Regions from separate parts of the Streptomyces roseifaciens genome, predicted to be linked through region 2. Evidence: riboswitches for the same ligand, from Rfam matches in the RefSeq annotation. Region 2 holds a riboswitch; the other holds the start of a gene.

Region 1 (3,200 bases), on a different contig from region 2:
CCGGTCACCGCCCGGCGGCCGTCCACGCCCGTCACTCCCGTTCAGGGGGACGGCTTCCGGTGCCGCTGAGCCGCCGGGGGACTGCGGCCGGCACCCTTCGCACGACCGAATGTCGCTCTTGAACTTCCGCTTGCCTCATCGGGATACTCGCCCGTATCCCGTTCTTGACATGGACGCGACGATCTCATCGGCCTGTCGTGCACCGTGTCCTCACCGATGCGCATCACCTACGCGTCACGCACACGGGTCGCGCACGTGCGTCACGCACGCGCATCGCACCCGCACGTCCTCCACGCCCGGGCACCACCGTGCCGCCGGGCACTCCCCCACAGGAGGTCACGAGTGAAACGTTCCCGCATCTCCACGCGCCGTACGGCCGGCGCCGGCGCGGTGATGGTCGCCCTGACGGCCGCGGCACTGACGCTCCCCGCCGCGCACGCGTCCTCGCCGGCGCCCCGTCAGCTCTCCTCGCCGCAGGCCGCGGAGCTGGCCCAGCGGATATCCGCCGACCTCGGCGCGGACTCGGCCGGTTCGTACTACGACGCCGGGACCGGCAGGCTCGTCGTCGGCGTCCTCGACCAGGATGCGGCGGCCAGGGTACGGGCCGCCGGCGCCGAACCGAGGACCGTGCGCCACTCGGCCGCCGAGCTCGCCTCGGCCCTGCGGACACTGAAGGCGGAGGCGGCCGTTCCGGGCACGGCCTGGTCGGTGGACCCCCGCACCAACAAGGTCGTCGTCACCGCCGACAGCACGGTCACGGGCGCCCGGCAGGACCGGCTCGACAAGGCCGTCGCACAACTCGGCGACAAGGTCGCGGTCAAGAGAACGGCAGGGAAGTTCCGTCCCCTCATCGCGGGCGGCGACGCGATCTGGGGCAGCGGCGTGCGCTGCTCGCTGGGCTTCAACGTCACCAAGGGCGGCAAGCCGTACTTCCTCACGGCCGGGCACTGCGGCAACGCCTCGCGGACGTGGTCCGCGACCCAGGGCGGCGCCCAGATCGGCGTGGTCGAGAGCTCGTCCTTCCCCGGCCACGACTACGCGCTCGTCCGCTACACGTCCACCATCGCCCACCCGAGCGCGGTGGACCTCTACAACGGCGGCACGCAGAACATCGGCAAGGCCGGGGAAGCCGTCGTCGGCGAGAAGGTGCAGCGCAGCGGCAGCACCACCCGGGTCCACGGCGGCGAGGTCACCGCGCTCGACGTGACCGTCAACTACGAGGAGGGGGCGGTCGAGGGCATGATCGGCACCTCGGTCTGCGCCGAACCCGGCGACAGCGGCGGCGCCCTCTTCGACGGTGCCACCGCCCTCGGCCTCACCTCGGGCGGCAGCGGCGACTGCTCCGGCGGCGGAGAGACGTTCTTCCAGCCCGTACCGGCGGCGCTGCAGGCGTACGGGGCCCAGCTGCCCTGAGGCGGGCAGGCGCCGGCCTGACGCCGTGCAGTGACGCGCTCCTCCGGGGAGCCCCTTTCGCGGGGTCCCCGGAGGTATCCGGGCCGGGGTGGGTCGCCCCGGCCCGGTCGGCCGTCGTCGTCCGGCCCGTACCGGGCCGGACCGCCCGGTCAGTTGACCCGGCCGTACCAGACGCTGCCGGACCAGATCTTCTCCAGCCGGACCTTCGCGCCCGGCTTGGGCGAGTGCCAGATCTTGTTGCTACCCGCGTAGATCCCGACGTGGTAGACGTTGCTTCCCGAGTGGAAGAAGACCAGGTCGCCCGCCTGGCGGGAGCCGGCGGAGACGTGCCGGGTCTTGTTGTACTGCGCGGCCGCGGTGCGCGGCAGGGTCTTGCCGGCCTTCTTGAACGAGTAGAGCGTGAGGCCCGAGCAGTCGAACCGGTTGGGACCGGCGGCGCCGTACTGGTAGGGGGAGCCCTGCTTGGAGGCCGCGACCTTCAGGGCGGTGGCGCCCGGAGTGGCCGCGCTCGCCTCGGCCGACATTCCGGGGAGGAGCATCGACGCGGTCACGGTGGCCGCGGTGACCACCGAAGCGGCACCGGCGCGGGACATGAGCGTGGATATGCCAGGGAACGCAGACATGCCAAAACCCTTCGTCATCCGCCTGCGAAAGATGACCTGTCGGGTTCGGGCTGTCGAAGTTGCCCGGCCACCTGAAATGGCTTCACCCCAAGGACCACCGCCATCGTGGTCCGCCGTGCTCGGGTCTCCCGCTCCTGCCGATCCATTCGTTTCTGCTCCGCACCCGGTACGGCGGCAGGACTCGGCGTCCGCCCGGGTCGCCCGCCTCGGTGACGGGATCTTGTTGTTCGATGCACGATCCTGCATCACGGGCCGCCGGAATTCGGAGCCGAAAGGTGCTTCTGTGAACTTCTTCACTTCACGGCGATCCCTGGAACCGGGGTGTTACCCGGCATCACGAGCAACCGGTATTCCCCTTTGTCAAAAGAGAGTTGAAGAACTGATTCGAGTCATCCCGGCGGTGCGCGAAAGGCGAGGTCGCGGGGGCCGCGGCAGGGCGGCAGTAGGGCGTCTTTGCGTCAGAAAGCCGTGGCGGCGGGCTCCGTGCGGTTCGCTTCGGGAGCGCGAGGGTAGCCCTACGGCATGCTCACCCTAGGGATCGAGGAGGAGTATCTTCTGCTCGACCCGGCCACCGCACTGCCGGTACCCCTGGCCGACGAGGTCCGGGCGGCGGTCGACCTGGAACCGGTCGTGAACGAGCGGGAGATTCAGGCGGAGCTGTTGCAGGCCCAGGTGGAAGTCGCCACTCCGGTCTGCTCCGATCTCGCCGAGGCCAGCCGGCACCTGCTGCGGCTGCGCCATGCGGTGAGCTCCGCCGCCAAGCGGTCCGGCTGCCGGATCGCCGCCTGCGGTACGGCGCCGTGCACGGGCCCCGAGCCCATCCCGGTCACCGGCAATCCGCGCTACCTGGCGATGCGGATCCGTGCCGCCCAGCTCGTGGACGAGCAGTTCGTCCACGGGATGCACGTCCATGTCGCCATCCCCGACCGCGAGATGGGCGTCGCGGTCCTCAACCGGGTGCGGCCCTGGCTGCCGGTCCTGGTCGCCATGGCGGGCAACTCCCCGCTGTGGAACGGCCTCGACACCGGCTTCTCCAGCTGGCGGACCGTGGTCTACAGCCGCTGGCCGGTCAGCGGACCGCCCCCCTACTTCGACGGCCTCGCGGACTACGAGGCCCGCATCCAGGCGCTGTTGACGGCCGGGGCGATCGAGGACCGGGGCCAG
Region 2 (3,200 bases):
ACCATTCGCCGCCGAACGAGAGGCAACCGCCCATGAGACCCGGAAACGGTCGACATCGCCGCCCCCGTCAGATACCCGCCATCGTGGTCGCCGCGGGGGTGACCGCCTCCGGGATCGCCCTGCCGCTGCTGGCGGCCACCGGCGCGACGGCAGCCGACGCCGGCACCTGGGACCGTGTCGCCCAGTGCGAGAGTGGAGGCCTGTGGAGCGCCAACTCCGGCAACGGGACCTACGGGGGACTGCAGCTGACCCAGGACCTCTGGGAGCGCCACGGCGGACGGGAGTACGCCCCCCGGCCCGACCTCGCCAGCCGTGCGCAGCAGATCACCGTCGCCGAGAAGATTCTCGAGAGCGGCGGCACCAGCCCCTGGTCGAGCTGCGCGGCGAGCGCCGGCCTCACCTCGGGCAGCACCCCGGCGGAGGTCAACCCGGGCGGCACACACGCCCCCGCGAGCGACTCGACGCCTTCACGCGCCCCGGAGCGCACCACTTCGCACTCCACGCCGTCCGAGCCGTCCGAGCCCTCCGAGCACGGCAAGCCTTCTGACGCGTCCACGTCTCCCTCGCCGTCCGGAAAGCCGTCGCCGGGGTCCTCGACGAGCCCCTCGGCCGACCCCTCCACGCAGCCTTCGGGGCAGCCGTCGACCGGTCAGCCGTCGCCGGGCCGGTCCTCCGGTCAGCCGTCCGGCCGGCCCTCCGGCAGCCCGTCGTCCGACGCGCCGTCACCCGACGCCTCGGGCAAGCCGTCCGACGGGCAGTCCGGTGAGCCGCAGGAAGGCCGGCACCGCAAGCCTTCGACGTCCCCCACGGACGACCCGACTCAGATCCCGGGCGGTCCGGCCACGCCCGCTGCCGGCGATTCCGGTTCGCCCGCGGGGCGGACGCCCGGCGAGGACGGCACGGGCACGGGCAAGCACCGTGCCGACCCGTCGCGTTCGGAGGACGAGGGTCGTACGTCGCGGGGCGGCGGCGATGCACGCACCGGCAGTCCCACGCCCACCGACTACACCGTGCGCCCCGGTGACAACCTGTCAGCCATCGCCGAGCAGCATGCGGTCAAGGGAGGTTGGCAGTCTCTGTATCAGCGCAATGAGAAAGCGGTCGGAACCGATCCCGACCTGATCCGTCCTGGTCAGAGGCTCGAGGTCGGTAAATAGACCGGCAGTTCGCGGCGAATGTCCGTTCCAGTCGAAAGTGAGACATGGGTCTCTTTGCCTGATGGCGGAATGCGGTCTTCCCGAAACTGGCAAACCGTCTCTCACCTGCGGAAACGCGTTGTTCCCCTGGGTAACCAGGGGCAACTGTGGCTGGAAAGAGGGGTTTGAACCCTTGCCGCGACTGTGTTTACCGTCGTGACCGCTCGCCACCGCGGGCACCACGGTCGCCACGCCGAATCCTGCCGGCGATCGGGGGAGTCGTCGCGCAAGCGCCGTAGGCAGGAGCGGGGGAACCAAGGTAGGCGCCGGAAACGGCTCCTCGGCGAAAGCCGCGGGTCCGGGACCGGCTAGGGGTGAAGCCGAGTGTGCTCGCACACGAAGCCGGGCGAACTCACAGCCCGAACCCGACAGCTCACCTCGTAGGCGTCGGTGAGGAAACGACTCATGTCCAAGGGCAAGCACCGTCGTCCGTCCAAGGCCGTCCGCATCTTCACGCTCGCCGGTGTCACCGGCGCAGCTGTCGCCGCCCCGCTGATGGTCGCCACCTCCGCCAACGCCGCCTCCGTTTCGACGTGGGACAAGGTCGCCCAGTGCGAGTCCGGTGGCAACTGGTCCATCAACACCGGCAACGGCTACTACGGCGGTCTGCAGTTCTCGCAGTCCTCCTGGAACGCCGCCGGTGGCCAGAAGTACGCCGACCGCGCCGACCACGCCTCCAAGAGCGCCCAGATCGCCGTGGCCGAGAAGCTGCTCGCCATGCAGGGCCCGGGCGCCTGGGGCTGCGCCGGTGCCGGCGGCCTGACGGCCGGTGGCCCGAAGGCGAACGTCGACCCCTCCGGTTCGGGCTCGGCCGGCAAGTCCACCAAGTCCTCCCGCACCGGCGGCACCGTCTCGGGCAAGTCCCACGCGGACCGCAGCGAGCGCCAGGCCACGCCGAAGAAGGCCACGCCGAAGAAGGCCGCCCCGCAGGCCGTCGAGCGCGACGAGGCCCCGGCCCCGAAGCGGACCGCGCCGGGCCACTCCACGCAGTCCTACAAGGTCGGCAGCGGTGAGTACGAGGTCAAGGAGGGCGACACCCTCTCCAAGATCGCCGAGGCCCAGCACGTCAAGGGCGGCTGGCAGAAGCTGTACGACCGCAACAAGGACATCGTCCAGGACGCGGACGTGATCTACGTCGGCCAGAAGCTGCACCTCAGCTGATCCGGCAGGGCGGTCCACTCCGGTGGGCCGCCCTTCTCCGCTCCCGGCGGGACCGCCCCGCTCCGATGCGCTGCCCCGAGCGTGCACCGGAGCGGGGCTCAGCCGTTTCCGGATCCGCCTCTTCCGGGCCCCGCCCCCTCCGCCGCAGGCGGCTCGCTTCCCTGTTCGGCTTCCCCGTTCAGCGAAAAATTCCGCCGTTCATACGGTGTTCTGGGCTTTTGTGCTGTTTTTTAGGCTTTTCCGGCCCGGGAACACGGTCCAACGGCGAGGCGAGCCTCCGGGGCCCGTTAGGCTCGTGCTGCAGAACCACAGACACACACGAAGGAGACCCTCGTGCCGTCCATCGACGTCGTCGTAGCTCGCGAGATCCTCGACTCGCGAGGCAACCCCACGGTCGAGGTCGAGGTCGGCCTCGACGACGGCTCCACGGGCCGTGCCGCCGTGCCGTCCGGCGCCTCCACCGGTGCCTTCGAGGCCATCGAGCTCCGTGACGGTGACAAGAACCGTTACCTGGGCAAGGGCGTCGAGAAGGCCGTCCTCGCCGTCATCGAGCAGATCGGCCCGGAGCTCGTCGGCTACGACGCCACCGAGCAGCGCCTGATCGACCAGGCCATGTTCGACCTGGACGCCACCGACAACAAGGGCTCGCTCGGCGCCAACGCCATCCTGGGCGTCTCCCTCGCCGTCGCGCACGCCGCCTCCGAGGCCTCCGACCTGCCGCTGTTCCGCTACCTGGGCGGCCCGAACGCGCACCTGCTGCCCGTTCCGATGATGAACATCCTGAACGGCGGCTCGCACGCCGACTCCAACGTGGACATCCAGGAGTTCATGATCGCGCCGATC

The links. A riboswitch is a leader RNA that binds a small molecule or an ion and turns the genes downstream of it on or off. The one in region 2 is predicted to bind cyclic di-AMP.
Region 1: another riboswitch for cyclic di-AMP. It lies ahead of AS857_RS03155 (C40 family peptidase); the one in region 2 lies ahead of AS857_RS31865 (LysM peptidoglycan-binding domain-containing protein).

Annotation. Positions count from the first base shown of each region.
Region 1 covers NZ_LNBE01000002.1:299,020-302,219, reverse strand. Annotated here, with positions in the region: gene AS857_RS03160 (S1 family peptidase) at 343-1,413, shown strand; gene AS857_RS03155 (C40 family peptidase) at 1,563-2,036, opposite strand; cyclic di-AMP (ydaO/yuaA leader) riboswitch at 2,041-2,203, opposite strand; gene AS857_RS03150 (carboxylate-amine ligase) at 2,559-3,200, shown strand, end outside.
Region 2 covers NZ_LNBE01000004.1:3,281,291-3,284,490, reverse strand. Annotated here, with positions in the region: gene AS857_RS31870 (transglycosylase family protein) at 84-1,157, shown strand; cyclic di-AMP (ydaO/yuaA leader) riboswitch at 1,418-1,598, shown strand; gene AS857_RS31865 (LysM peptidoglycan-binding domain-containing protein) at 1,602-2,357, shown strand; gene eno (phosphopyruvate hydratase) at 2,691-3,200, shown strand, end outside.